DNA from 3 places in the Streptomyces sp. MUSC 14 genome. Region 2 is predicted to be linked to each of the others. Evidence: riboswitches for the same ligand, from Rfam matches in the RefSeq annotation. Region 2 holds a riboswitch; each other region holds the start of a gene.
What was found. Region 2 has a riboswitch for cobalamin ahead of BIV25_RS05240 (cobalamin biosynthesis protein). Riboswitches for the same ligand answer to the same signal wherever they lie in the genome.
Positions count from the first base shown of each region.

Region 1: it holds a riboswitch for cobalamin, as region 2 does, so the genes downstream of both, BIV25_RS02800 (CoA-acylating methylmalonate-semialdehyde dehydrogenase) here and BIV25_RS05240 (cobalamin biosynthesis protein) in region 2, are expected to answer to the same signal.
Region 3: it holds a riboswitch for cobalamin, as region 2 does, so the genes downstream of both, metE (5-methyltetrahydropteroyltriglutamate--homocysteine S-methyltransferase) here and BIV25_RS05240 (cobalamin biosynthesis protein) in region 2, are expected to answer to the same signal.

Region 1 is NZ_MLYN01000007.1:326,615-336,333, reverse strand. Features, by position in the region: gene tsaD (tRNA (adenosine(37)-N6)-threonylcarbamoyltransferase complex transferase subunit TsaD) at 1-810, opposite strand, end outside; gene BIV25_RS02815 (HoxN/HupN/NixA family nickel/cobalt transporter) at 1,009-2,175, shown strand; gene BIV25_RS02810 (Fur family transcriptional regulator) at 2,232-2,678, opposite strand; gene BIV25_RS02805 (superoxide dismutase) at 2,843-3,484, shown strand; gene BIV25_RS50750 (hypothetical protein) at 3,628-3,786, opposite strand; cobalamin riboswitch at 4,493-4,674, shown strand; gene BIV25_RS02800 (CoA-acylating methylmalonate-semialdehyde dehydrogenase) at 4,897-6,420, shown strand; gene BIV25_RS02795 (acyl-CoA dehydrogenase family protein) at 6,428-7,576, shown strand; gene BIV25_RS02790 (enoyl-CoA hydratase/isomerase family protein) at 7,573-8,649, shown strand; partial or broken gene mmsB (3-hydroxyisobutyrate dehydrogenase) at 8,646-9,506, shown strand; gene BIV25_RS02780 (enoyl-CoA hydratase) at 9,540-9,719, shown strand, end outside.
Region 2 is NZ_MLYN01000009.1:150,129-159,847, forward strand. Features, by position in the region: gene cobN (cobaltochelatase subunit CobN) at 1-130, opposite strand, end outside; gene BIV25_RS05235 (cobyric acid synthase) at 127-1,635, opposite strand; gene BIV25_RS05240 (cobalamin biosynthesis protein) at 1,632-2,594, opposite strand; cobalamin riboswitch at 2,692-2,834, opposite strand; gene BIV25_RS05245 (hypothetical protein) at 2,967-3,194, opposite strand; gene BIV25_RS05250 (inorganic phosphate transporter) at 3,229-4,500, opposite strand; gene BIV25_RS05255 (lysozyme) at 4,657-5,400, opposite strand; gene BIV25_RS05260 (class II aldolase/adducin family protein) at 5,612-6,274, shown strand; gene BIV25_RS05265 (alpha/beta hydrolase) at 6,498-7,625, shown strand; gene BIV25_RS05270 (hypothetical protein) at 7,807-9,213, shown strand; gene BIV25_RS05275 (VOC family protein) at 9,241-9,654, opposite strand.
Region 3 is NZ_MLYN01000007.1:310,079-319,797, reverse strand. Features, by position in the region: gene BIV25_RS02750 (MmgE/PrpD family protein) at 1-82, shown strand, start outside; gene prpB (methylisocitrate lyase) at 85-990, shown strand; gene BIV25_RS02740 (bifunctional 2-methylcitrate synthase/citrate synthase) at 1,009-2,145, shown strand; gene metE (5-methyltetrahydropteroyltriglutamate--homocysteine S-methyltransferase) at 2,233-4,551, opposite strand; cobalamin riboswitch at 4,721-4,943, opposite strand; gene BIV25_RS02730 (3-hydroxybutyryl-CoA dehydrogenase) at 5,132-6,001, opposite strand; gene aceB (malate synthase A) at 5,998-7,596, opposite strand; gene aceA (isocitrate lyase) at 7,700-8,983, opposite strand; gene BIV25_RS02715 (short-chain fatty acyl-CoA regulator family protein) at 9,366-9,719, shown strand, end outside.

The DNA of each region.
Region 1 (9,719 bases), on a different contig from region 2:
GCCGACCACGACGAGTGTGCCCACGCCGTGCTCCAGGCAGGCTGCGACCGCCTTGCGGGTGAGCACGTCCGCGACCGCCTCCTGGAGGGACGCCGCCCCGTCGGCGACTGGCAGTTCGGAGGCCGTGTGACTCTCGGCCCAGCGCGCAGCCGCTGTCTTCAGCCCTGAGAAGGAGAAGTCGTACGAACCGGGAAGCGGGCGGGGGAAGGGGACAGCGTGCGGATCCCCCGCGCGCGCTGCCCGGTCGACGGCGGGTCCGCCGGGGTACGGCAGCCCGAAGACCCGCGCGACCTTGTCGAAGCACTCGCCCGCCGCGTCGTCGAGAGTGTCGCCCAGGTGGGCGATCGAATCGCGGGCGAGATCTCGGACGAGGAGGAGCGAGGTATGGCCTCCGGAGACGATCAGCACCATGCAGGGGTCAGGGAGCGGGCCGTGTTCGAGCGTGTCGGCGGCGACGTGGCCGGCGAGGTGGTGGACGCCGTACAGCGGGACGCCCAGTGCGTACGCCAGCCCCTTCGCGCCGGCCAGCCCGACCTGGAGCGCGGCGGATAATCCTGGCCCCGTCGTGACGGCCACCGCGCCGACGGCGGACAGTGTGAGCCCGGCCTGGTCCAGGGCCTGCTGGATCACCGGGCGCAGGGCGTGCAGGTGGGCGCGGCTGGCGATCTCGGGCACGACGCCGCCGTACCGGGCGTGCTCGTCCATGCTCGATGCGATCGCGTGCCCGAGCAGCCGCCCGTCCCGGACCAGGCCGGCGCCGGTCTCGTCGCAGGACGACTCGATGCCCAGCACGATCGGGGTGGGGCTCATACAGATCCTTCCTGCCCAAAACTTGTTACTGCAAGGAGTATGCAATAAGGAGGTCGGCGGTTGTGGCGCCACCCTCCGCGCGGCGATGCGACTTGGTGTGGTCTTTGCCGCATGTTCGTTGTAGTTGCAATGTGATTGCAGAAACCTGAAAGGCGCGGCTGAAAACAGACGCTCACCGAGAAGTGAGGCCGGGACCCCATGACCACCGCACCTGATTCCGCTCCCGCGAGCCCGACTGCCCGGGACGGCGGGCGAGGTTTCTCGTGGCAGCGCATCCGCACGTCGATGACCCGCAAGGAGTGGGCCAGTGCCGGCGGGATGGCGGCGTTCATCCTCGCGCTGCACGTGATCGGCTGGTTCACGCTGGTGGCGATCGTCGCGCCGGAGCACTACAGCCTGGGCACGAAGACCTTCGGCATAGGCATAGGTGTCACCGCATACACCCTCGGCATGCGGCACGCTTTCGACGCCGACCACATCGCGGCGATCGACAACACCACCCGCAAGCTGATGGGTGAGGGCAAGCGGCCGCTGTCGGTCGGCTTCTGGTTCTCGCTGGGGCACTCCACGATCGTTTTCGCTCTCGCCTTCCTGCTCTCCCTGGGCGTCAAGGAACTGGCAGGCCCCGTCGAGAACGACAACTCCTCGCTGCACGACATCACCGGCTGGATCGGCACGACCGTCTCAGGCACGTTCCTCTACCTCATCGCGATCATCAACCTGGTGATCATGGCGGGCATCTGGAAGGTCTTCCGGCAGATGCGAGCCGGCCACTTCGACGAGGCCGCCCTGGAGGAGCAGCTCAACAGCCGCGGGTTCATGAACCGCCTACTCGGCCGCGTGATGAAGGCGATCACCAGGCCATGGCAGATGTACCCGGTGGGGCTCCTCTTCGGCCTCGGCTTCGACACCGCCACCGAGGTCGCCCTGCTCGTCCTCGCCGGCTCCGGCGCCGCCTCCGGGCTGCCCTGGTACGCGATTCTGTGCCTGCCGGTCCTGTTCGCGGCCGGCATGTCCCTGCTCGACACCATCGACGGCTCGTTCATGAACTTCGCCTACGAGTGGGCGTTCTCCAAGCCGGTGCGGAAGGTCTACTACAACCTCACCATGACCGGCCTGTCGGTGGCCGTCGCGCTCATCATCGGCACCGTTGAGCTGCTGGGTCTGGTAGCGGACCAGGCCGGACTGCACGGCCCCTTCTGGGACTGGGTCTCCGGCCTGGACCTGAACCTCGTCGGCTATGTCATCGTCGGCCTGTTCTTCGCCACCTGGGCCGTGGCCTTCGCGGTGTGGAAGGTCGGCCGCATTGAGGAGAAGTGGGAGGCAGGCATGGCGCGCGGGGCGGCGGAACAGCCGGCCGAGTAGGTGTCCGTGAGCGGTGATCCCCATGGCGCCGCCCGGGTGTGGCGCCACACGGCAGGTCAGCCGCAATCGCCGCACAGGCCGAACAGCATCAGCGACCCCGACGAGTCGGGGCGGAGACCCGTCAGCTCCTCGATCCTTCGCACCGCCTCGGCCAGATGTGCGGCCGCGACGGCCGAGACGCCTCCGCAGCCCTGGCACACCGCGTGGTGGTGCGGCTCGCCGGTGATGCCGTAACGCGTCGGGCCGGGCCCGTGGACGACATGGACGAGGCCCACCGCGGTCAGGGCGTCGAGCGTGCGGTAGACCGTGGTGTGGTGGACCGCTGAGCCGATGCGGGGCAGCTCGGCACGGATCTCCGCGGCGGACAGATGACACTCGGGTGCCCCGAGCACGGCCAGGACGAGCAGCCGGGCCGCCGTGCAGCGCAGGCCGCCTCGCCGCAGCAGAGCGCGGAGATCCGTCGGGCGGACATCTCCGCGCGGCGGCGACGAAAGGTTCCCCATTTCTCCGCCCTCTCGTGGTGCCCCAGGGCCGACCGGTGCTTCCACGCCGACGGTGACACGGAAGGAGTCCTAGGACCAACGCCTGATCGGCAACGCTGAGTTCTTGCTGTTAGCGTGCACTTGCATCTTATTGGCAACAAGTGAGAAGGCGGAGGACGTTGGACATGCCCGTGTACACGCTCCCGGAGCTTCCGTACGACTACTCGGCGCTCGCCCCGGTCATCAGCCCCGAGATCATCGAGCTGCACCACGACAAGCACCACGCGGCGTACGTCAAGGGCGCCAACGACACGCTGGAGCAGCTCGCGGAGGCCCGGGACAAGGAGTCCTGGGGTTCCATCAACGGCCTGGAGAAGAACCTGGCCTTCCACCTCTCCGGGCACATCCTGCACAGCATCTACTGGCACAACATGACCGGTGACGGCGGCGGCGAACCGCTGGAGAAGGACGGAGTGGGCGAGCTGGCGGATGCCATCGCCGAGTCCTTCGGCTCCTACGCGGGCTTCAAGGCCCAGCTGACCAAGGCCGCCGCCACCACGCAGGGTTCGGGCTGGGGCGTGCTCGCCTATGAGCCGCTGAGCGGCCGGCTGGTCGTCGAGCAGGTCTACGACCACCAGGGCAACGTCGGCCAGGGCTCGACCCCGATCCTGGTCTTCGACGCCTGGGAACACGCCTTCTACCTGCAGTACAAGAACCAGAAGGTCGACTTCATCGAGGCGATGTGGGCCGTCGTCAACTGGCAGGACGTAGCCAAGCGCTACGCCGCCGCCAAGGAGCGCGGCAACAGCCTGCTGCTCGCGCCGTGACGTCGTAGGGCGCCGCGAAACACCTGAGCGTCCTGCCTTGTGATCGTCTTCTCACCCTTCACGGGCAGGCGGCACAACGGAAGGCTCCCGGGAGGAAGTTCCTCGCGGGAGCCTTCCTGCTGTCGGAACGGGCAGCTGTGGCCTCAGCCGGTATCGGCGGTGCGGGCGCTCCAGCGTTCCTCGACCTTGGCCAGGCGCCAGTGGCCGATGGCCGCGGCCCGGACGACCACGAAGAGGCCGATGATGCCGTAAGTGAGTTGTCCAGGTTCACTGCACGTGAGGTTGTAGACCGGTGGACTCACGGGATCTACTCTGGGCGGAGCCGTCTCGGTGGACTCCCCCGTGCCACCGAGACGGCCTTCGTGCGACAAGGCAGGTCGTACTGGCCACCTTGCGCCGTGCTGCCTGCCGCAATCCGCCACCGGAGCAGACCTACCGCACTTCGCGCACCGTGGAATGCACGAGCAGTACGGCTACGACGTCCTCAGGCCGGGCGAGCGAGCCGAGGCGGAACGGGTCTTGGCGAGCGCATGAGTCACATCGACGGTTCGGTCCTGGCGCGCCACGCCCGCGGGGCGCCTGGCATGCGCAAGCGGTTCGTGGCTGGCCCGAACGAGCAACGGTGACGTCGCGCGACTCCCGCCGCAGGAGCCCTGCTCGGCGTACGCTCCGGAATGCGAGGGCGGGACACTTCGGACATCGAGAATGCCTCTTGCTCATGTGGCAAAGGGGTGTGCCGAAGCTGGTACAGCCGGCCGCCGGTGATCGATGTCCGACCACTCACCGAAACTGATGGAGGTGCTGGGGTCCTCGGTTGCCGACCCGATGCGCGAGTTGCAGGAGGCCACTGCGGCCCGGCCGTACTGACGCCCTTCCGGCGTGCCGCACGCAAGGCCCGCTTCGGGCGCGCGTGCGCTTCGCAGCCGCCAGAACGGCCGAATCCGACCCCTCCTGACCTGGGGAGGTAGTGGAGATACGACTGCGGGGTGGATTTACTAGGACGTCCAACTATATATTCGAGGGGTAGGCCCGCGGTGCAGGGAAGCCGGTGTGATTCCGGCACGGTCCCGCCACTGTGACCGGGGAGTACGCCGTCGAGCAGGACGCCACTGACGAGCAGCATGTCGGGAAGGCGGACGGCGCGCGCTGATCCGGGAGTCAGGATACCGGCCGTGGGATGTTCCGTGTTGTCCACGAGGATGGAGCTGACACGCATGGCACCGGTGCGCATTCACGGTCCCGGCGGACTCCGTCGTTGGCGTCAGGCCCGCCGCACTCCCGTCGTCACCGCCTGACCACGCGCCATTCGCGTTCTCGCGTCGCTTCTGCATGCCCGTGTACGCCACCGCGTCCACGCGTGCCGGTCCGGCGCGCCATCCCGGATCACCTCCACCTGACGAGAGCAGGCACCCATGATCCGTCCGCACGACCCCAGCGCCGTACGCGAGTTGACCCACTTCGTCGGCGGCAAGCACACCCCGGGAACCTCGGGACGCTACGGCGATGTGTACGACCCCAATACCGGCGAGGTCCAGGCACGTGTGCCCCTGGCGGACCGGGCCGAGACCGAGGCGGCGATCGGCGTCGCCGTCGAGGCGCAGCGCGAGTGGGGCGCGTGGAGCCCGCAGCGCCGTGCCCGCGTCCTGCTGCGCTTCCTGCACCTTGTCGAGCAGGAGAAGGGCGCGCTGGCCCGGCTGCTGTCCTCCGAGCACGGCAAGACGATCGCCGACGCACACGGCGACATCCAACGCGGCCTGGAGGTCGTGGAGTTCGCCGCCGGTATCCCGCACCTGCTCAAGGGCGAGTTCACCGACAACGCGGGTACCGGCATCGACGTCCACTCCCTGCGGGCGCCCCTCGGTGTGGTCGCCGGGATCACGCCGTTCAACTTCCCCGCGATGATCCCGCTGTGGAAGGCGGCCCCGGCACTGGCCTGCGGCAACGCCTTCCTCCTCAAGCCGTCCGAGCGCGACCCGTCCGTGCCGCTCCGGCTCGCCGAGCTGTTCCTGGAGGCGGGCCTGCCGGCCGGAGTCCTCAACGTCGTCAACGGCGCGAGGGAATCGGTCGACACCCTCCTCGAAGACCCCCGCGTCGCCGCCCTCGGCTTCGTCGGCTCCACGCCGGTCGCCGCGCACGTCTATGCCGCGGCCGCCGCCCATGGCAAGCGCGCCCAGTGCTTCGGCGGCGCCAAGAACCACATGATCGTGATGCCGGACGCCGACCTCGACCAGGCGGTGGACGCCCTGATCGGCGCCGGCTACGGGTCGGCGGGCGAGCGCTGCATGGCCATCTCCGTGGCCGTGCCCGTGGGTGAGGACACCGCCGACGCACTGGTCGCCAGGCTGAAGGAGCGCATCGGCTCACTGCGGATCGGTCGCAGCGACGACCCCGACGTCGACTTCGGCCCACTGGTGGGCCGGGACGCGGTGGACCGGGTGCGTTCGTACGTCGACCTCGGTGTCGAGGAGGGTGCCGAACTGGTCGTGGACGGACGGGACTTCGTGCTCCCCGGCCACGAGAACGGCTTCTTCGCCGGGGCCTCGCTCTTCGACCGGGTCACCCCCGCCATGCGTATCTACCAGGAGGAGATCTTCGGGCCCGTGCTGTCGGTCGTGCGCGCCGCCGACTACGAGGAGGCCCTGCGCCTGCCGAGTGAGCACGCTTTCGGCAACGGTGTCGCGATCTTCACCCGTGACGGCGACACGGCCCGCGACTTCACCCGACGGGTCGACACCGGCATGGTCGGCGTCAACGTGCCCATTCCGGTGCCGGTCGCCTACCACACCTTCGGCGGCTGGAAGCGCTCCGGCTTCGGCGACCTGAACCAGCACGGGCCGGACGCGATCCGCTTCTACACCCGTACCAAGACGGTCACTTCGCGCTGGCCCGCCGGTCTGCGCGAGGGCGCGAGCTTCACGATCCCGACGATGGGGTGAGCGGACGATGACCATCACCCTGCTCACCGAGGACCAGCAGGCTCTCGTCGAGACCACCCTCGACTTTGCTCAGGACCACCTGGCCCCGCACGCCCTGGACTGGGACCGCGACAAGCACTTCCCCGTCGATGTCCTGCGCAAGGCCGCCGGGCTCGGACTCGGCGGCGTCTACGTCCGGGAGGAGTCCGGCGGCTCCGGCCTCAGCCGTGCCGACGGCATCCTCGTCTTCGAGACACTGGCCTCGGGCTGCCCGTCCATCGCCGGCTACCTCTCCATCCACAACATGGTCGCCTGGATGATCGACCGTTACGGCGACGGCGCCCAGCGCGACCGGTGGCTGCCCCGGCTGTGCGCGATGGAGGACCTGGCCAGCTACTGCCTGACAGAACCGGGTGCCGGCTCCGACGCGGCGGCCCTGACCACCCGGGCCGTCCGAGACGGCGACGACTACGTACTGACCGGTGTGAAGCAGTTCATCTCCGGGGCAGGTGCCTCCCAGCTGTACGTGGTCATGGCCCGGACCGGCGGCGACGGCGCGGACGGTGTCTCGGCGTTCGTGGTCGACAAGGACGACCCGGGCATCTCCTTCGGGCCGAACGAACGGAAGATGGGCTGGAACGCCCAGCCGACCCGCCAGGTCGTCCTGGACGGCGTACGGCTGCCCGCCGACCGGCTCCTCGGACGCGAGGGCGAGGGCTTCCGGATCGCGATGAACGGCCTGAACGGCGGCCGTCTCGGCATCGCCGCCTGCTCGCTAGGCGGCGCCCGCAGTGCCCTCGACCGAAGTCTTGCCCACCTTGCCGACCGGGAGGCATTCGGCACACGTCTGCTCGACGCGCAGGCGCTGCGCTTCCGCCTCGCCGACATGGCGACGGAACTCGCCGCCGCCCGAGCCCTGGTCCAGCAGGCCGCCCGCGCACTCGATGCGGGCGACCCGCAGGCCCCGTACCTGTGCGCGATGGCGAAGCGGTTCGCCACCGACACCGGGTACTCGGTGGCCGACCGGGCGCTCCAGCTGTACGGCGGCTACGGCTACCTCAGCGAGTACGGCATCGAGAAGATCGTCCGCGACCTGCGCGTCCATCAGATCCTGGAAGGAACCAACGAGATCATGCGTGTCATCGTGGCCCGCGGCCTGACGGAGGCGTTCGGATGACCGCCACCGACGAACCCGTCCTCTTCCGCACCGCAGGCCGGGCCGCCCACATCACGCTCAACCGGCCGGGGGCCGTCAACGCACTCAGCCACGAGATGGTCCGGCGCATCGACGAGGCCCTGACCGCGTGGGAGCACGACCCGGCTGTTCAGACCGTCGTCGTCACCGGCGCCGGGGAGCGCGGCCTGTGTGCGGGCGGCGACATCCGCAGCATCCACGACGACGCCCGCGACGGCGACGGCAGCGCCTCCGCCGCGTTCTGGCGCGACGAGTACCGCCTCAACGCCCGCATCGCCCGCTACCCCAAGCCCTATGTGGCCGTCATGGACGGCATCGTCATGGGCGGCGGCGTCGGCATATCCGCGCACGGCAGCGTCCGCATCGTCACCGAACGGTCGCGCATCGCCATGCCCGAGACCGGCATCGGCTTCGTCCCCGACGTCGGCGGCACTTACCTGCTCGCCCTCGCCCCGGGCGAACTGGGCACCCACCTCGCCCTGACCGGCGCACAGATCGGCGCCGGCGACGCCCTGCTGTGCGGCCTCGCCGACCATTACCTGCCGTGCACCGGACTGGGCGCCTTCCTGGACGACCTTGCCGAGAAACCCGTACGGGACGCGCTACGGCGTCACGTACAGCCCTCCCCGCAGGGCGAGTTGACGGAACGACGAGAGTGGATCGACGGCTGCTACTCGGCGGACACCGTCGAGGACATCGTGAACCGGCTGCTGGACCATGGGACTCCCGCGACCAAGGACGCGGCGCAGACCCTGCTGACCAAGTCGCCGACCGCTCTGAAGGTCACCCTGGCCGCCTTGCGCCGCGCCCGGCGCCTGGGCCCGCTGGAGGCGGTCCTCGACCAGGAGTACCGCGTCTCCTGCGCCGCTCTGCTCCACCCGGACCTGGTGGAGGGCATCCGCGCCCAGGTCATCGACAAGGACCGAGACCCGCACTGGTCCCCGGCGACCCTGGTCGAGGTCACCGACACCGGCGTGGACCGCTTCTTCGCCCCGCTCGGCGAGCGTGAACTCGGGCTCGCCGGGCCCGGAACCGGCTCGGAGGTGGCCTGGTGAGCCAGACCGTCGCGTTCATCGGACTCGGGCACATGGGCGCGCCTATGGCCGCCAACCTGGTCAAGGCGGGCCACAGGGTCCGCGGCCACGACCTGGTGCCCGACGCTCTGGACGGCGCCGCACGGGCCGGTGTCGAGGCAGCCGGATCAGCGGCCGACGCGGTGACGGACGCCGAGGTGGTCATCACCATGCTCCCTGCCGGCCGCCACGTCCTGGACCTGTACGAGACCGTCCTCTCCTCGGCCCGCCCCGGCACGCTCTTCGTCGACTGTTCCACCATCGACGTCGCCGACGCCCGCACCGCCCACGAACGCGCTGTCGTCGCAGGAATGCGAGCGCTGGACGCGCCCGTCTCGGGCGGAGTGGTCGGCGCCGAGGCCGCCACGCTGACCTTCATGGCGGGCGGGGGAGAGGAGGAGTTCACGCAGGCGCGGCCCCTGCTGGAGGCCATGGGCAAGAAGGCCGTCCACTGCGGCGGTGCGGGCGCGGGGCAGGCAGCCAAGATCTGCAACAACATGATCCTGGGCGTTTCCATGATCGCCGTGAGTGAGGCGTTCGTCCTGGGCGAGAGCCTCGGGCTGTCCCACCAGGCGCTCTACGACGTGGCCTCCACAGCGTCCGGGCAGTGCTGGGCGCTCAGCGTGAACTGCCCCGTCCCCGGGCCTGTTCCGACCAGCCCGGCCAACAAGGACTACCGGCCGGGATTCGCAGCCTCTCTCATGGCGAAGGACCTGGGACTGGCTGCCAACGCGGTCCGGGCTGGGGGTGTGCACGCAGAACTGGGCGTGCGGGCGGCCGAGTTGTACGTGGAGTACGCGGAGCAGGCCGGTGCCACGGAGGACTTCTCCGGCATCGTCCGCACCATCAGGGACCGGAGCGGAGAGCAGGCAGTGACCACCACGGAACCGGACATCGCGTACGAGACGATCCTCGTCGAGCGCAAGGGCCGTACCGCCCTGCTCACCCTCAACCGTCCCAAGGCCCTCAACGCGTTGAATCTCCAGATCATGAACGAGGTCGTGGCCGCCACCGAGGCCCTCGACCGGGACCCTGACTGCGGCTGCATCGTG
Region 2 (9,719 bases):
CGTCCAGCAGTCGCGGCAGCTCCTGCCGGACGTCCACCCGGGTCGGGTTGCCGATGCGGAAGTCCGCGCCGGAGGCCCGGGCCGCCAGCAGGTCCGTGTCGGCGGTGGACAACAACAACACTGTGCTCATGCGGGCGCTCCCGGTGGAATGAAAGGCAGTCCTTGCGGCGCGCCCGACTCGATGAGCCGCCACAGCGCGTCCGTGTCCGCGTGCTGTTCGATCAGGTCGCCGAGCCGGTCGAGCTGCTCCTCGCGCAGCGCGGCGAAGGAGGTGTCCGGCGCGGGCACGAAGCGGCGGCCCGCGGCGGCGGCCACCTCGCGCAGGAAGGCCCGCCGGAAGCCGTCCGACTCCAGCGAGCCGTGCCAGTGGGTGCCCCAGGTCTGCCCGGCCCGGCAGCCGTCCAGGAAGGCTTCCCCGCCGGTCACTTCGGCGACCCCGTGATGGATCTCGTACCCCTCGACCCGCTCGCCGAGTGCCTCCCCCTCCGGCCGGGCAAGGGTCTTCTCGGGGGCGAACCGCACCCTTAGGGGCAGCACCCCGAGGCCCTCGACCCGCCCCCGGCGGCTCTCGACCTCGTCCTCGATGTGCTCACCGAGGATCTGGAAGCCGCCGCAGATGCCGAGGACGGGCCGGTGTTCGGCGGCCCTGCGGCGCAGCGCGTCCGCGAGCCCCCGCTCGTGCAGCCACTCCAGGGCCCGGACCGTCCCGCGGGTGCCGGGGACGACGACGAGGTCGGCGTCGGCCAGCTCCTCCGGGCGGTCCACGAACCGCACCACGACGCCCGGTTCGGCGGTGAGCGCGTCCACGTCCGTGAAGTTGGACATCAGGGGAACGGCACAGACGGCGACCCGCAGTACGTCTTCCCCCAGGGGCTCGATGACGTTCGACTCCCGTACCGCACCCCGCAGCGAGACGCGGAGCCCGTCCTCCTCGTCGATGCCGAGGCCGTGTTGGAAGGGGAGCACGCCGTACGTCCGCCGGCCGGTCAGGCCGTGCAGCATGTCGAGCCCGGGCTCCAGAAGGCTCACGTCCCCCCGGAACTTGTTCACCAGGAACCCGGCGACCAGCTCCTGGTCCTCCGGCGAGAGCAGGGCGACGGTGCCGAAGAAGGAGGCGAAGACGCCCCCGCGGTCGATGTCGCCGACCACGAGCACGGGCAGGCGCGCGTTCCGCGCGATCCCCATGTTCACGATGTCGGTCCGGCGCAGATTGATCTCGGCCGGGCTGCCCGCCCCCTCACAGATCACCGCGTCATACGTGCCCCGCAACTCGGCCAGGCAGTCCAGCACCGTGCCGAGCAGCTTCTGCTGCCGCCCGCCGTGATAGCCGCGGGCGCTCAGCTCACCCACCGGCCTGCCCAGCAGCACGACCTGGCTGCTCTGTTCGCCGCCCGGTTTGAGCAGCACCGGGTTCATCAGCGCGGTCGGCTCGACCCGGCACGCCTGGGCCTGCATGGCCTGCGCCCGGCCGATCTCCGCGCCCTCGCGGGTCACGAAGGAGTTGAGCGACATGTTCTGCGCCTTGAACGGCGCGACCTTCACGCCCTGGCGCACCAGCCACCGGCAGATCCCGGCCGTCACGACGCTCTTGCCGGCGTCGGAGGTGGTGCCGGCGACGAGGAGTCCCCCGTTCACTTCCCACGTCCCTTCGGGCTCTTGACGCTGCTGACGACGAGCCGCGCGGCGACCGTGGTGCCGAGCGCGAGCAGGCCGACGCGGCGGGAGAGCCGCGCCGCCCGGTCGATGTCGGCGACCCGGACGGCCCGCCCGGTGTCCCCGCCCAGCACGGGCCGGTGCTCGACCCGTCCGCCGTAGGAGAGCGTCCCGCCCAGGCGGACGCCGAGCGCACCCGCGAACGAGGCCTCCACGGGCCCGGCGTTGGGGCTCGGGTGCTTGCGGGCGTCGGCCCGCCAGGCGCGCAGGGCGCCGCGCGGGTCGGGTCCGGCGACGGCGGCGAGTACGGCGGTCAGCCGGGCCCCCGGCCAGCCGGCCACGTCGTCGAGTCGGGCGGAGGCCCAGCCGTAGCGGCGGTGGCGCGGGGACGTGTGACCCACCATCGCGTCCAGGGTGTTGACGGCCCGGAAGCCGAGCAGTCCGGGCACCCCGGCCACGGCGCCCCACACCAGGGCGCCCACGACGGCGTCGGAGGTGTTCTCGGCGACGGACTCGACCACGGCCCGGGCGATCCCGTCGGCGTCCAGCGACTGGGGGTCCCGGCCGCACAGGTGGGGCAACCGGGCGCGGGCCGCCTCGATGTCACCGGCCTCCAGCGCCCGTCCGATGGTGCGGGCCTCGCGGCCCAGCGACGTACCGCCGACGACCGACCAGACGGCGGCGGCGGTCAGGGCGGCGGAGGCGGCGGGGGAGGGGCGTACGGCGCGTGCGGCGGCCGCGCCGAGTGCGACGGCGCCGCCCGCACACACGACGGTGTGCAGCGTGCCCCAGCCGCGGTGGTCGCGCCACAACACGCCTTCCACGGCAGCGGCCGCCCGCCCGAACGCGGCGACCGGATGCCCACGGCGCGGGTCGCCGAGGAGCAGGTCACCGAGAAGGCCGGCGGCGGCGCCGTACGCGTAGGAGCGATCGGCACCCATGGGCTCAGCCGGCCGTGGGTGCGGGAGCGGGCCTGGTACGGGTCCTTCGGCAGCCGGGCATGGCGATCGGTGTCCTCACTCAGGGTGTCCGCGCCCTGGTTCGACGAGATTCGGCGGTGAGAGTTCCTGGCTCCCGGGGGTTCTTCCCCGGTGACAGTGGCGGGACCGCGCCGGATTCGCACCGGCTTCCTCTCCTGCCGCCGTACATGGCCCGGGCAGTCCACCACGGGCCCGGAACGGCCGTCAACTTGCCGTTGACCTGCACGGGGAGAGTGTGCCGATCCCCACATCGCGGGGCACGTGGGGCCGCCCGGCATGGCAAAGGCTCCCCTGCGTCATGGACGCAGGGGAGCCTTTGCCGGTGCCGTTCTGTCAGCTCTTGGAGACGATCAGGAAGATGCCGTACGCCACCGCCGCCGCGCAGGCCGCGAAGCAGACGTAGGCGCCGGTGACGGCGAGGGCGGCGGAGTCGCCCTGGGCCGCGGCCTGTTCGCGCCGGGTCAGGCCCCTGATGCCGAGGGTGAACAGGACCACGAGGCCCACCGTGAACACGAGGCTGACGCCGAAGACGGAGCCGATGGCCGACCAGTCGATCTTCATGGGGATGCTTCCTTGGTAACCGAGGGGGCCGGGGTCAGACGGTGGTGGCCGGGGGAGCGACCGAGGCGACGGGGGCCGTGGGCTCCGTGCCGGCCGGGGCGGGGATCGTGGCGGTCAGATCCTCGCCGATCGTCCCCGAGGGGGGCGGGGCCACCGCGGCGATGGCGGTGGTCACCACACCGGCGGGCACCTCGGTCTCCTCGACGACGTTGGTGTGGTCGACGACCTCGCGGCGGGACATCTTCCAGATCGCGGCGCTCGACGTGACCAGGAAGACGGCGACCACGGCGGTGCCCCAGTCGCCGAGGTCCGTGACGGACTCGGCGCCCGCGCCGACCAGCGCGGCGGCCGGGAGCGTGAGGATCCAGGCGACCAGCATGCGGGTCGCGGTGGACCAGCGGACCACCCCGCCCTTGCGGCCGACGCCGGTGCCCATCACCGCACCGGAGACGACGTGCGTGGTGGAGAGGGAGAAGCCCAGGTGGGAGGAGGCCAGGATGGCGGTCGCGGCGCTGGTCTGGGCGGCGAAGCCCTGGCGCGGCTCCAGGTCGGTCAGGCCCGTGCCCATGGTGCGGATGATGCGCCAGCCGCCGATGTAGGTGCCGAGCGCGATGGCCAGGCCGGCGGAGAGGATCACCCAGGTGGGAGGGTTCGAGCCGGGGGCGATGGCGCCGCCCGCGATCAGTGCGAGGGTGATGATGCCCATCGTCTTCTGGGCGTCGTTGGTGCCGTGGGCCAGGGAGACCAGACCGGCGGAGGCGATCTGGCCGACGCGGTAGCCCTTGCGGGAGGCCTCGCTCTCGGCCTTGCCCTCGGTCCTGCTGTCGACGCCGTACGACAGCCGGGTGGAGATCATGGCCGCGATGCCCGCGACGATCGGCGCGGCGACCGCCGGGAGCAGCACCTTGGTCACCAGCACGTCGCCGTGCACGGCACCGAAGCCGGCCGAGGCGATCGTGGCGCCGATCAGACCGCCCATCAGAGCGTGCGAGGAACTGGACGGGAGGCCCACCAGCCAGGTCACCAGGTTCCAGAGGATCGCGCCGACCAGGGCGGCGAAGATGACCTCGGGCCGGATGCCCTTCTCGTCGACGAGTCCCTTGGAGATCGTGTTCGCGACCTCCACGGACAGAAAAGCGCCGACCAGGTTCAGGCCGGCGGACATGGCAACTGCGATCTTGGGCTTCAGGGCGCCTGTCGAGATGGTGGTGGCCATCGCGTTGGCGGTGTCGTGGAAACCGTTCGTGAAATCAAACGCGAGTGCGGTTACCACCACAATCGCGAGGATCAGCGAGAAGCTTTCCATTTACCCAGGCAATCGTTCGAGGTCATTGGCTGGACGAACGTAGGCAACCTGGATGAACGGAAGGTGAACTGGGGCGGGCTTGGTGGTGTCCGGGGCGGGCGGATGGGATTCCGTTTGTCTCCGGGCGCCGCCCGCGCCCCGGGCGCCCCATGGCTGTCAGCCGTGCGCGAAGGTCCGCAGCCGGCCGGTCGAACCGTTGAAGAGATCCTGGTCACCCGGCAGAGCGCCGTCGGTGGCGTGCTGCCAGAACGTCCAGTACTGCCAGCCGCCCGGCAGCGGCCCCGGTCCCGAGGTGTCGTGTCCGGCGATCCACAGCGGGTTGCTGGCGGAGAACGCGCCGCTGTTGCCGGTGCACAGCTTCCACCACTGGGTGGTGGTGTAGATCACCGGGCGGCGCCCGGTCTCGTTGCGCACCTCGTCGCTGAAGGACCGGATCCAGCGGACCATCTGCTTCTTCGTCAGCCCGTAGCACTTGCGCTTCTTGCTGTACGGGTTGTACTCGATGTCGAGCGCGGGCGGCAGGGTCCAGCCGTCCGCCTGCCAGCCGCCGCCGTGCCGCACGAAGTACCGGGCCTGTGCCGTGCCCGAGGAACTGTCCGGCAGTGCGAAGTGGTAGGCGCCCCGGACCAGGCCGGCGGCACGGGAGCCGTTGTACTGCTCGGCGAAGTAGGGGTTGCGGTAGCTCGTCGCCTCGGTCGCCTTGACGTAGGCGAAGCGCGCGCCGTTGTTCCGGGCCGCCTGCCAGCCGACGTGCTTCTGGTGCGAGGAGACGTCGTGCCCCCGGGGCAGGCCCGAGGCCGCGGCCGGGGGGCCGGCTGCGGGCACCGCGAGGGCGAGTGCCGCCGTGACCGCGGCGAGGGCACCGGCGCGGCGACGGAGAAGGGTGCGTACACGGGCCATGTGTCTCCCCGGGTCGGCGGATGGTGTGGCGTCCGGCGAACAAGAGGGCTCATTCAAGGCCTGGCGAGCGTCGAAGTGTGACTGTTTCTCGGCGATTCGAGACAGGTTCCGCCCATTGGGGGTAGGTGATGGTGATCGCGGACGCCTTTCGGGTGACCTGTGCGCCCCGGAAGCGACCACGTCCGGGCCGCACGGCTGGCAGGATCACGGCATGGCTGAGCAGCGGCGGGACGCGGAACTGGAACGTACGTGGACGGAGCTGGTCGTCACAGCGCGGCGGACTGTAGCCGACGGGCTGGTGGTCGGCACCTCGGGCAACGTCTCGGCCCGCGTCGGGGACCGCGTGCTGGTGACCCCGTCGGGCGTCCCCTACGACCGGCTCACCCCGGACGACCTCACCTGCGTCGACCTCGCCGGCCGCCGGGTGCTCGGCACCCTGGTGCCGACCAGCGAGCTGCCCCTGCACCTCGCCGTCTACCGCACGACCGACGCCCGCGCCATCGTCCACACCCACGCCGTGCACGCCACCGCGGTCTCCACGCTCGTCCCCGAACTCCCGCCCGTCCACTACATGACCGGCGCCCTCGGCGGTCCGGTCCGGGTCGCCCCCTACGCCACCTACGGCACCGACGAGCTGGCCGCGAACATGCTCCGCGCCCTCGCCGGCCGCTCCGGCTGCCTCCTCCAGAACCACGGCACGATCACCTACGGCGCCACCCTCGGCCAGGCCTACGACCGCACCGCCCAACTGGAATGGATGTGCCGCCTGTGGCTGACGGCGTCCAGCGTGCCGGGCCTGACGCCGTCCCTGCTGACCGAGGCCCAACTGGCCGAGGCCGCCGAGAAGTTGCGGGGGTACGGCCAGCGGCCGTGAACACGGGACGCGCGCCGCCCGCACCGCCCTCGGCTCCGCTCACCTCGATCAGCCCCGCGTCCCCGTGCCTCCGCTCACCTTGATCCGTTCCCACCGCGCCCGGCCGCGACGGCGGCGCCCGACGGCCCCGGCCCGCGCTCCCACGGCTCTGCACCCCCACCGTCGCCCCGCCCGCCCCGCCTCTCCACTGGCCGGTGACCGCGACGCCTACCACACTGGACAGGTGCGTCCCGTCAAAGCGACCGCCACGGCAGTCACCGCGGTCCTGGCGGCCGGTGCGGCGTCCGTCGCCGCCGGCCGGTACGCCAGCGACGCCGCGCTGAAGGCGCCCGCGGGCCGGCCGCTGCCCACCGAACCCCGCCTGACCGTGCACGGTACGGCCGCCGGCCGGATCACACTGACCCGCGCCCTCGCCTCCCTGCGTCCCGGCACCTACGGCCTCGCCGGCGACGGCTCCCACGCGGTCGTCGGCCCCGTCCTGGCGGGGGCGGAGCACAGCGCCGACACCGTCGTACGCCGCCTGGAGCGCGTCACGCACGGCACCCTCGCCGCCGGCGACGCGGTGTGGCTCACCCCGAACCTGTACGTCGGCAATCCGGGCGACGCCCTCGGCCTCGACCACGCCGACATCGACGTACCCGGCGAACTCGGCAACCTGCCCGCCTGGTTCGTACCCGCGGCCCGGGACACCTGGGTGATCGCCGTGCACGGCCTCGGCGCCACCCGGGAACAGGCCATGAACCTCATGGGCCCCCTGCACTCCCGCCGCGTGCCCGTCCTCGCCCTCGCCTACCGCGGCGACCTCGGTGCCCCGCGTCCGCCGGACGGCCTGAACCACCTCGGCGAGACCGAGTGGCGGGACGTGGACGCGGCGATCCGCTACGCCGTCCGCTACGGCGCCCGCCGCGTCGTGCTGCTCGGCTGGTCCACCGGCGCCACCATGGCCCTGCGCGCCGCAGAACACTCCCCGGTACGCGAGCGCGTCGTCGGGCTGGTCCTCGACTCGCCGGTGCTGAGCTGGGAGGCCACGCTGCGCGCCCTCGCCCGGGCCCGGCACACCCCGCCGCCCCTGCTGCCGCTCGCCGTACGCGCCGCCCAGGGCCGCACCGGCCTGTACGCCGACCGGGCCGCCGAGCCCACCGACCCCGACCTGCTCACCGTACCGACCCTGGTCTTCCACGGCCCGGACGACCAGGTGGCCCCCTGGGAGTACTCCCGCCGCCTCGCCGCCCGCCGCCCGGACCTCGTCGCCCTGCACACCGTGGCCCGGGCCCCGCACGCGGCGATGTGGAACGCCGGCCCGCAGGAATACCAGGAACGGCTGCGCCGGTTCATGACCCCGCTGGTGTGAGCGGGGACCCGGCTGTCCGGCATGCACCGAAAGCCCCGGTGCCAGACATTCCGTTTAAGGTCGTACGACTGGCCTGATCCCCCCTCCTCGGCCCGCGCCGGACCCCGTGCGTTGGCCAGCCCCGTCGCCCGCCGTGACATTCCGTTTGGGTTTTCGGACCGTCAACCGGAAGACTGCACCCGTGACGTCCCGTATCCCGCGCGACTCCAGGCTTCGACTCGTCCGACCGCGACCCCTGGCCGCCGCCCCCAGAGCCGTGAACCAGCGGCGCCCGCAGCGCCCCGCACCCCGGCCGCCGGAGGGCACCCCCGCCCCCGCCGAACTGGCCAGAATGGCGCGCACCGGCCTCGCGGGCGCGGTCCGCGTCGCCCGCTGGGCCGACACCGCTCTCGGCTCCGGCAGCCCCGGCGCCACCGCCGACGGCAAGGCCACCCTCTCCGACCCGACGGCCGCGCGCGCCGCCGCCGATCTCGGCCTGAACGCCGCCCAGGTCCGCGCCGACTGGGACACCGCCCGCCTCGCCGGACTCGTCGAGGTGCACGGCGACAGCGCGCGGCCCGGCTGGCGGCTGCGCGCCTGGGACCGCGACGACAGCGCCGTGCTGCGCGGCTGGGTCGCCCTCTTCGACGCCTGGTCGCTGGCCTCTCCGGAGCCCGAGGAGCACGAGCCGGCCGCCGTCGCCGAGGTCGTCTCGGCCATGCCCCAGGTGCTCTCCTTCCTCCAGCTGTCCGCCGGGCCCGTCCCGCGCGTGCAGCTGCTCGACCTGCTCCAGCAGCGGGTCACCGAACTGCGCACCGAGCGCTGCGAGGTCTCCTACGAGCCCGGCACCGAGCTGCCCGCGCAGACCGACGCCGAGCCCGCCGCCGACACCCCGCTGCCCCCGCTCCTCGACTGGGCGCTGGGGGCCCTCGGCGCCGTCGGCGCCCTGACCTACGGCGACGACCAGGCCACCCTCACCCCGCTGGGAAGCTGGGCGGTGTGGGTCAAGCTGGAGCAGATCTGCGTGGCCGCGCAGAGCCCCGCCGGCAACATCGAGCAGTCCGCCGAGGACATGCTCCGCGGCTGCGCCCAGCTCCGCCCGAACGCGGCCCGCGCCGAGTACCGGGCCTGGCTCGCCGCGCGGCCCGTCGGCGGCGCCGTCACCGAGCTGATCGGCGCCGCGCGCGGCGAGGACGCCCTGCTGCGCGGCCTGGCCTTCGAGGCGCTGCGCGTCGTGGGCGGCTCCGCCGAGCCCGACGTGCACGCGGTCGTGGACGAGCCGGCCCTGCGGCCGTACGCCCTGCTGTGGCTCGCCGAGCACGACGGGGTCGACCCGGAGGACGCCCACGAGGTCCTCACCCGTGAGGAGGCGACGTGGCTGTGGGTCGACACCGCTGCCGCCGTCGCCGACCACGGGGAGGCGCCGATGCTGGTCCGGCATCTGGAATCCGCGGTGCAGCCCACCGTCCCCCAGCTGCTCGACGAGGTCCGCGCCGTCGGTCACCCGCGTACCGTGCAGGTCCTCGTCGCGCTCGCCGCCGCCCACCCCGACCCGGCCCTGGCCAAGGCCGTGCGCCGGGCCGCGTTCCAGGTGCACACCGGCGGCTGAGCCCTCGCCCCGGTCGCCTCCGACGTCTCAGACGCCGATCTCGGGGGCGTACGTCCCGAAGCTCCAGATGTTGCCTTCGAGGTCCCGCGCCATGTAGTCCCGTGCGCCGTAGTCCTGGTCCGTCGGGGGCACCAGGATCTCCACGCCGTGCTCCAGGGCCCGCTGGTGGTGGGCGTCCACGTCGTCCACGACGACGTACACCCCGGCGGGCCCCGCGTCCTTCATCGCCGCGTCGAAACGGCCGCCCCGGTCCTTGGAGCCGAGCATGACCGCGCCGTGGCCCTGGACCAGCTCGGCGTGCATCACCTTGCCGCCCTCGGTCTCGTACACCGACAGCTCCGTGAAGCCCAGCGCCTCCGTCAGCTGTCTGATCGCCGCCTTCGCGTCCGCGTACAGCAGCGAGGGATAGATGCTCGGCCGTCCACCACCCATGTCCGCCATGCCGATCACTCCTTGGTACGCCCAGGTACGCCTTCGTACGCCGGTTCCGTGGCGTTCTGCCCAGT
Region 3 (9,719 bases), on a different contig from region 2:
CGGCCTGGACGGTCTGTTCCCGGCCGTCGACACCGACGCCGTCGCCGCGTACGACGCGAGCCTGCCGAAGGGGCTGTTCTGATGGTGCTGCATACACGGACCACACCCGCCGAGCGCCGCCGGACCTTCCGCGAACAACTGGACTCGGGCCGCCTGCTGCGCGTCCCGGGCGCGATCAACCCGCTCACCGCCCGCCTCGTCCAGGACACCGGCTTCGACGCGGTCTACCTGTCGGGTGCGGTGATCGCCGCGGATCTGGGTCTGCCCGACATCGGCCTGACCACGTCCACGGAGATCGCGGCCCGCGCCCAGCAGACGACCCGCGTCACCGACCTGCCCGTCCTCGTCGACGCCGACACCGGCTTCGGCGAGCCGATGAACGCGGCCCGCACCGTGCAACTGATGGAGGACGCCGGGCTCGCCGGACTGCATCTCGAGGACCAGGTCAACCCCAAACGCTGCGGCCACCTCGATGGCAAGTCGGTCGTGCCGACGGAGGAGATGGTCCGCCGGATCAGGGCCGCCGTGGACGCCCGCCGCGACCCCGACTTCCTGCTGATGGCCCGCACCGACGCCCGGTCGGTCGAGGGCCTGGATGCGGCACTCGAACGCGCCAGGGCGTACGTCGACGCCGGCGCCGACGCGATCTTCCCTGAAGCCCTCTCCGACGAGGCCGAGTTCGAGGCGTTCCGCTCGGCGGTCGACGTCCCGCTGCTCGCCAACATGACTGAGTTCGGCAAAAGCCGGCTCCTGGACACGCGCACCTTGGAGAACCTCGGGTACAACATCGCGCTGTACCCGGTCACCCTGCTGCGCATCGCCATGGGAGCCGTCGAGGACGGCCTGCGCACGCTGGCCGCCGAGGGCACCCAGGAGTCCCTGCTGCCCCGCATGCAGACCCGCTCCCGGCTGTACGAACTCCTCGGCTACGAGGAGTACTCGGCCTTCGACTCGGCCGTCTTCGATTTCACCCTCCCGCCCGGCGCTTGACACACCGGAGGCAGACACATGTCCACCACAGTGCCCGAGATCCACCGCGGTCTCACCGGTGTCGTCGTCGACACCACCGAGATCTCCACCGTTATCGAGGAAACCAACTCCCTCACCTACCGCGGCTACCCGGTCCAGGACCTCGCCGCACGGTATTCCTTCGAGGAGGTGGCGTACCTGCTGTGGCACGCCGAACTCCCCGACCGCGCACAGCTGCTGGAGTTCCGGACTCGCGAACGTGCCCTGCGCACCCTGGACCGCACCGCCTCCGAACTCCTCGCCCGGCTGCCCGAGACCTGCCACCCGATGGACGTCCTGCGCACGGCCGTCAGCTTCTTCGGCGCCGAGGACCCCACCGAGGACGACGGCTCGGTCGCCTCCCATCGCACCAAGTCGCTGACCCTGCTGGCCAAGCTGCCCACGGTGGTCGCGGCCGACATGCGCCGCCGGCGCGGGCTGGAGCCGATCCCGCCGAACCCGGACCTCGGATACGTGGAGAACTTCTTCCACATGTGCTTCGGCGCGGTGCCCGCACCGCACGTGGTCCGCTGCTTCGAGATCTCCCTCACGCTGTACGCCGAACACAGCTTCAACGCCTCGACGTTCACCGCCCGGGTCGTCACCTCCACCCTCTCCGACCTCTACAGTGCGGTCACCGCCGCCATCGGAGCCCTGAAGGGCCCGCTGCACGGCGGTGCCAACGAGGCCGTGATGCACATGCTGGAGGAGATCGGCGACCCGCGGCGTGCGGAGGAGTGGCTGGACCAGGCCCTTGCCGACAAACGGAAGATCATGGGCTTCGGCCACCGCGTCTACAAGCACGGGGACTCCCGTGTCCCGATCATGCAGGACGCCCTGGACCGTCTGGTGGCCCGGGCTGCCGACCCCGAGGCGACCCGCCTGGCCACACTCCATGCTGCCCTGCGGCGCGCCATGCTCCAACGCAAGGGCATCCACCCGAACCTGGACTACCCAGCCGGCCTCGCTTACCACCTGATGGGCTTCGACACCCCCGCCTTCACACCGATCTTCGTGATGAGCCGCATCACCGGCTGGACCGCCCACATCACCGAACAGCTCGCCCACAACGCGCTGATCCGGCCCCTCGCCTCCTACGCGGGACCGGACCAGCGGGTCGTTCCGACGGCCGAGTAGCGCTACGCGGGCGCCGGTGCGCTACGGCGGTAGTCGAGAGGCCGGGACGCTTGACGCGCCCCGGCCCTGGTGGGTGTTGCGGTCGGGTCAGGTGACGGGCAGTTCGCCGCGGACGGTCCGGGCCGCGGCCACCAGGTTTTCCAATGAGGCCCGGGTCTCGGGCCAGCCGCGGGTCTTCAGGCCGCAGTCGGGGTTGACCCACAGGCGTTCGGCGGGGATTGCCTTCAGTCCGGTGCGCAGCAGTTCGGCCGCCTCCTCGGCGCTCGGCACACGGGGGGAGTGGATGTCGTAGACACCGGGTCCGGCCTCACGCTGGTAGCTGTGGGCGGCCAGCTCCCGGGCGACCTGCATGTGGGAGCGGGCGGCCTCCAGGCTGATGACGTCGGCGTCGAGGTCGTCGATGGCCTGGACGATGTCGCCGAACTCGGCGTAGCACATGTGGGTGTGGACCTGAGTGTCCGGGCGCACCCCGCTGGTGGTGAGCCGGAAGGCGTCCGTCGCCCAGGCCAGGTAGCCAGGGCGGTCGGCAGCACGCAGCGGCAGGGTCTCGCGCAGCGCGGGCTCGTCCACCTGGATCACCGACGTGCCCGCCGCCTCCAGGTCGTCGACCTCGTCGCGCAGGGCCAGGGCGACCTGCCGCGCGGTGTCGCCGAGGGGCTGGTCGTCGCGGACGAAGGACCAGGCGAGCATCGTGACCGGGCCGGTGAGCATGCCCTTGACCGGGCGGGCGCTCAGCGACTGGGCGTACGACGTCCAGCGCACGGTCATCGGCTCGGGGCGGGAGATGTCGCCGGCCAGGATCGGCGGCCGGACGTAGCGGGTGCCGTACGACTGGACCCAGCCGTGCTGCGTGGCCAGGTAGCCGGTGAGCTGTTCGGCGAAGTACTGCACCATGTCGTTGCGTTCGGCCTCGCCGTGCACGAGGACATCCAGCCCGGCCTTCTCCTGGAAGGAGATGACCTCCTGGATCTCCGCCTTGATGCGCTTCTCGTACCCGGCGGTGTCGATGCGGCCTGCGCGCAGGTCGGCGCGGGCGGTGCGCAGTTCGGTCGTCTGCGGGAACGAGCCGATGGTCGTGGTCGGCAGCAGCGGCAGGCCGAGGTGGGCGCGCTGGGCCGCTGCGCGTTCGGCGTACGGCTGGGAGCGGCGCGCGTCGGCGTCCGTCACGGCCTGGGAGCGGGCTCGCACGACGGGGTCACGGGTGATGGGCGAGCCCGCTCGGGCGGCGAGGTCGGCCCGGTTGGCGGCGAGTTCGCCGGCGATGGTGTCGGTGCCCTGGGCCAGGCCCTTGGCGAGGGTGACGATCTCGGCGGTCTTCTGCTGGGCGAAGGCAAGCCAGCGCAGGATCTGCGGGTCGATGTCCCGCTCGGCGGCGGCGTCGAGCGGGACGTGCAGCAGGGAGCAGGAGGCGGCGACGTCGACGCGGTCGGCGAGCCCGAGGAGGGTGCCGAGGGTGGACAGTGACTTCTGCAGGTCGTTGATCCAGATGTTGCGGCCGTTGACGACACCGGCTACCAGGCGCTTGCCGGGCAGTCCACCGACGGCGGCGAGTGCCTCCAGGTTGGCGGACGCGGACTCGGTGAAGTCCAGCGCCAGCCCGTCCACGGGGGCCTTGGCCAGGACCGGCAGGGCGTCGCCGAGCCGGTCGAAGTAGGAGGCGACGAGCAGCTTGGGCCGGTCGGTGAGGGCGCCGAGGTCGCGGTAGGCGCGCGCGGCGGCGTTCAGCTCGGCCGGGGTGCGGTCCTGCACGAGGGCGGGTTCGTCGAGCTGGACCCACTCGGCGCCGGCCGCGCGCAGGTCGGCGAGGACCTCGGCGTATACGGGCAGCAGCCGGTCCAGCAGAGTCAGCGGCTCGAAGTCGGCGGGTACACCGGGGGCGGGCTTGGCGAGCAGGAGGTAGGTGACGGGTCCGACCAGCACGGGCCGGGCGGTGAGGCCCTGGGCGAGGGCTTCCTTCAGCTCGGCGACCTGCTTGGCGGAGTCGGCCGTGAAGACGGTGTCGGGGCCCAGTTCGGGGACCAGGTAGTGGTAGTTGGTGTCGAACCACTTGGTCATCTCCAGCGGGGCGACGTCCTGGGTGCCCCGTGCCATGGCGAAGTAGCCGTCCAGGGCGTCGGCCTCGACGGCTGCGCGGTGGCGTGCGGGGATCGCGCCCACCATGACGGTCGTGTCGAGGACGTGGTCGTAGTACGAGAAGTCGCCGGTCGGCACTTCGTGGATGCCGGCGTCGGCGAGCTGCAGCCAGTTCGTGCGACGCAGTTCGGCGGCGGTGTCCCGGAGGGCGTCAGCGGTGACGCGGCCCTTCCAGTAGCCCTCGATCGCCTTCTTCAGTTCCCGGTGCCGACCCTGGCGGGGGTAGCCGTACACGGTGGCCCGTGCTGCCGCGGCTGCGGACTTCGCTGTCACGGAGATCTCCTTCGCGAGACGAATCCCTGAGATCCCGGGGACGGGACGAGAGCGCGAAGGGGTGACGCACCGGACGGCGACGACCCCGCGCGGCAAAGGCACGGTCGATTCCGTCTGGTGTGTACGCCGACCCGCCCTCGAGGTCACCGGGATGTCCGCGCACGGAACGATCCGCACGCGGGCAGTTGGCAGGTCTTCGGACTTACGGGCCCGCCCTCCTTGCCGGAGGACACCTAATGGCCGTCGCTTCCCAGGTCCGGTACGTCGGACCCAGTGCGTATGACGGCGGTCGTTCCCGCTCACCGCTGCGGGGCAGTCCCGGATTCCCACCGGGTTCCCTCTTACGACACCCCGCCTGGCGGACGGGGCGAACCAGCTGCTGCGGTCAGCCTACGGGGTGGCGCCGCGAAAGGAAGAACACCGTCCAGAATCCGGAAGGTGAGGAAGAGCGTGTCGAATGAGGCACAACGAGGGGCGGGAAGCGCCGCACTCGCGCTTCCCGCCCCTTTCCCTGTCACGCCGCGCGGGACCCTCACCCCTGCGGCGGTGCGGGCCCCTCAGCCCGCGTCGGACCAGGCCCTCAGTCCTGGTCGTAGGTGTGGAACCCCCGACCGGTCTTGCGGCCCAGCAGTCCCGCCTCCACCATCCGCGCCAGGAGCGGTGGCGGGGCGTAGAGGGGTTCGCGGAACTCGTCGTAGAGGGACTCCGCGATGGAGGCGACGGTGTCGAGGCCGATCAGGTCGGCGAGCCTCAGCGGACCCATCGGGTGGGCGCAGCCCAGCTCCATGCCCGCGTCGATGTCGGCGGCCGTGGCGAACCCGGACTCCGCCATCCGCACGGCGGAGAGCAGGTAGGGGATGAGCAGGGCGTTGACGACGAAGCCGGCCCGGTCCCGGGAGTGGATCACCGTCTTGCCGAGCGTGCCCGTCGCGAAGTCCCCGACCGCGGCGACCGTCTCCGGTGACGTGTGCAGGGAGGTCACCACCTCCACCAGGGGTAGCACGGGCACGGGGTTGAAGAAGTGCAGCCCCACGACCCGGTCCGCGCGGCCGGTTGCCATGCCCAGACGCATGATCGGAAGGGAGGAGGTGTTGGTCGCCAGGACGGCCTGCGGGTCCTCGACGATCTTGTCGAGCGCCGCGAACACCTCGGTCTTGGCATCGGTGTTCTCCAGGACCGCCTCGACGACCAGTTGCCGGTCGGCCAGGTCGTCGAGACTGCCGGTGAAGACCAGGCGGGCGAGCGCGTCCCCGGCGTCGGCCTCCGCCAGCTTCCCGCGCCGCACCGCGCGTTCGAGCGACGCCGCCACCCGCTGCTGCGCGGCGCGAGCAGTGAGCGCGTCCACCTCGCACACCACGGTGTCCAGGCCGGCTCGCGCACACACCTCGGCGATCCCGGCGCCCATCTGCCCTCCGCCGACCACACCGACCCGTCGGATGTTCCCGCTCATATCTCGGCCCCCGTCTGCCGCACGAGGTGGCGGGTGTACGCGTCCGGGGTGAAGAACAGCGGCAACTCGCCGGACATCGCCGTCCGTTCGAAGAGGGCGCGGATGTCGTCCACCGGTGCCCACGGGTACTCGGCGCCCAACGCCGCCACTTCGTCGTCCAGCAGCGCGAGGACCTTCTCCCGGTCGATCACCCGGTGGCGCAGCCACTGCCAGATCTGCACGCGGGCGATCTCGGCGGTGGCGGCGTCCTCCATGAGGCCGTAGAGGGCGACCGCGCCCTGTCCGCGCAGCCAGGCGGCGAAGTAGCGCAGTGCCACGGCGATGTTGGTGCGGACCCCCTCGGGAGTCGGCGGCCCGCTGATGCGGCGCACCGACAGCAGCTGCCGCGCTGTCACGTCCACGTCGTCGCGGGTGCGGTCCTGCTGGTGCGGCCGGTCGCCGAGGACGGCGTCGAACACCTGGCGGCAGACGGGCACGAGTGCGGGGTGGGCGACCCAGGAGCCGTCGAAGCCGTCCTCCGCCTCCCGTTCCTTGTCCAGCCGGACTTTGGCGAGCGCGGCCTCGTTGGCGGCGGGGTCCTTGCCGGGGACGTGGGCGGCCATGCCGCCGATGGCGTGGGCGCCCCGCTTGTGGCAGGTGCGGACGAGGAGTTCGGTGTAGGCGCGCATGAAAGGCGCGGTCATCGTGACCTGCGCGCGGTCCGGCAGCAGGAAGTCGGTGCGGTGGCCGAAGGTCTTGATGACACTGAACAGGTAGTCCCAGCGACCCGCGTTCAAGCCCGCGCTGTGCTCGCGCAGTTCGTAGAGAATCTCCTCCATCTCGAACGCGGCGGTGATCGTCTCGATGAGAACGGTGGCGCGGACGGTGCCGCGGGGGATGCCGAGCAGGTCCTGGGCGAGGACGAAGATGTCGTTCCAGAGCCTGGCCTCGTACCGGTTCTCCAGCTTGGGCAGGTAGAAGTACGGGCCGTACCCGGCGTCGATCTGCCGCTGGGCGCAGTGGAAGAAGTACAGGCCGAAGTCGACCAGTGCGGCGGGCACGGGCCGGCCGTCGTACTCCAGGTGTTCCTCGTCCAGGTGCCAGCCGCGCGGACGGACCATGATCGTGGCGAGCTTGTCCCCTTCCGCGAGCCGGTACTCCTTGCCCTGCCCGGTGGTGAAGTCGATGCGCCTTTCGATGGCATCGAGCAGGCTGAGCTGTCCGCCGATGACGTTGTCCCAGGTGGGTGCGGTGGCGTCCTCGAAGTCGGCCATCCACACCTTGGCGCCGGAGTTCAGTGCGTTGACGGTCATACGGCGGTCGGGCGGGCCGGTGATCTCGACGCGGCGATCGGTCAGCCCGGGCGCGGGCGGTGCGACGCGCCAGGTCGGGTCGGCCCGGACGGCGCAGGTGACCATCGGGAAGTCGAGCGGGGAGCCCGATGCCAGCCGCAGTACCTGCCTGCGGCGTTCCTTCAGCAGTTCCCGGCGGCGGTCCCCGAACGCGGCGGCCAGTCGGCCCACGAATTCCAGGGCGGCGGGGGTGACGATCTCTCCGTGCCGGTGACCTTCGGCGGCGAGGACACGGACATGGTGCGGCGGGGCGATGGTGGACATCGGGTTCTCCTGAGGGAAGGGGAGAGGAGGGGGACGGGGACGTTCGTCTGCCCTCCGCTCGGCCAAGAGGGCGGCCAGGGCGTGGCGCCCGGTCAGGCACGGCCTAGTGGAACTGCTCCTCCTCCGTGGAGCCGGCCAGGGCGGTGGTGGAGGAGGCGGGGTTGACGGCGGTGGAGACCAGGTCGAAGTAACCGGTGCCGACCTCGCGCTGGTGCTTCACGGCGGTGAAGCCGTGCGCCTGCGCGGCGAACTCCCGCTCCTGGAGGTCGACATAGGCGGTCATGCCGTGCTCGGCGTAGCCGCGGGCGAGGTCGAACATGCCGTGGTTGAGGGAGTGGAACCCGGCCAGGGTGATGAACTGGAACTTGTAGCCCATCGCGCCCAGCTCCCGCTGGAACTTGGCGATCTGGTCGTCGTCCAGCGCCGCCTTCCAGTTGAAGGAGGGCGAGCAGTTGTAGGCCAGCATCTGGTCCGGGTAGCGGGCGTGGATGGCCTCGGCGAACTCGCGGGCCTGGGCGAGGTCGGGCGTACCCGTCTCGACCCAGATCAGGTCGGCGTATGGGGCGTAAGCCAGGCCGCGTGCGATCACCGGGGCCATGCCGGCCCGGACCCGGTAGAAGCCCTCGGTGGTGCGCTCGCCGGTGACGAACTCGGCGTCGCGCTCGTCCACGTCGGTGGTGAGCAGGTTGGCGGCGAGCGCGTCGGTGCGGGCGATGATCACCGTGGGCACGTCGGCGATGTCGGCCGCGAGGCGTGCCGCGTTCAGGGTGCGGATGTGCTGCGAGGTCGGCACCAGGACCTTGCCCCCGAGGTGGCCGCACTTCTTCTCCGAGGCGAGCTGGTCCTCGTAGTGGATACCGGCCGCACCGGCCGCGATCATCGCCTTGGTCAGCTCGAAGGCGTTTAGCGGACCTCCGAACCCGGCCTCCGCGTCCGCGACGATCGGCGCGAGCCAGTCTGTGGCGTCCCCGGCGTCCTCGGCGGTGGCGATCTGGTCGGCGCGCAGCAGCGCGTTGTTGATCCGACGGACCACCTGGGGAACGGAGTTGGCGGGGTACAGGCTCTGGTCGGGGTAGGTGTGACCGGCCTGGTTGGCGTCGGCAGCGACCTGCCAGCCGGACAGATAGATGGCTTGCAGACCCGCTTTGACCTGCTGGACAGCCTGGCCGCCGGTGAGCGCACCGAGGGCGTGGATGTAGTCCTGCGCGTGCAGTTGGCGCCAGAACCGCTCGGCGCCACGCCGGGCCAGGGTGTGCTCCTCACGGACGCTGCCCGAGAGCCGGACCACGTCCTCGGCGCCGTAGGTGCGCTCGATGCCCTGCCAACGCGGGTCGGTGGCCCAGCGCCGCGCGAGCTTCTCGGCCGCCTGCGTCCTCGCCTCTGCCATGACTGTCACCGTCTCCTCGGTCTGTTGCATCTGCCAATTCCGAGCCGCTCCGAAGCTGGATGGCACTGCGTGTCTATTGATGGGATGCGGCCCGCCGTCACTCTGGACGGGTGATGGTGAGCAATGCTGCCGGTGCAGTCACCGTCCTTGCCGGGATCTCCGACGTCAGGGCAGTGAATCGCGCCCCGGTTCCGGGCGGTGCCTGCCGGGTCCGGCGGGCCGCACTGGAACTTTGGCACTGGCACGGAGTGCCATCAAGTGTGGCTGCTTGCCAAGTTCTGCAAATCTTCTCGGCGCCTTTTGCCAATCTTGCGAAGCCGGGGAGAGATGAACATTCCCGTACGCTGGCCCGGGTCGGGCCCCTGGGACGGAGGAGTGGCCGGTGAGCAAGACGTACGCGGGAGCGCGGCTTCGGCGGCTACGGGAGGACCGCCGGATGAGCCAGGCCGACCTGGCCCGACTGCTGGGCATCTCACCGAGCTATCTGAACCAGATGGAGCACGACTCCCGTCCGCTCACCGTGCCCGTGCTGCTACGGCTGACGGAGGCGTTCGGGGTCGACCCGGGCTTCTTCTCCGAGCGGGACGCGACCCGTCTGGTGGCGGACCTGCGCGAGGCGCTGGCCGGAGACATCGCGGGAGCCCGTGTCTCCGCCTCCGACCTGGCTGACCTGGCGTCCCGCCTGCCCGGGGTCGCCCAGGTCCTGATCGACCTCGGCCGCCGCAACCAGCAGCTG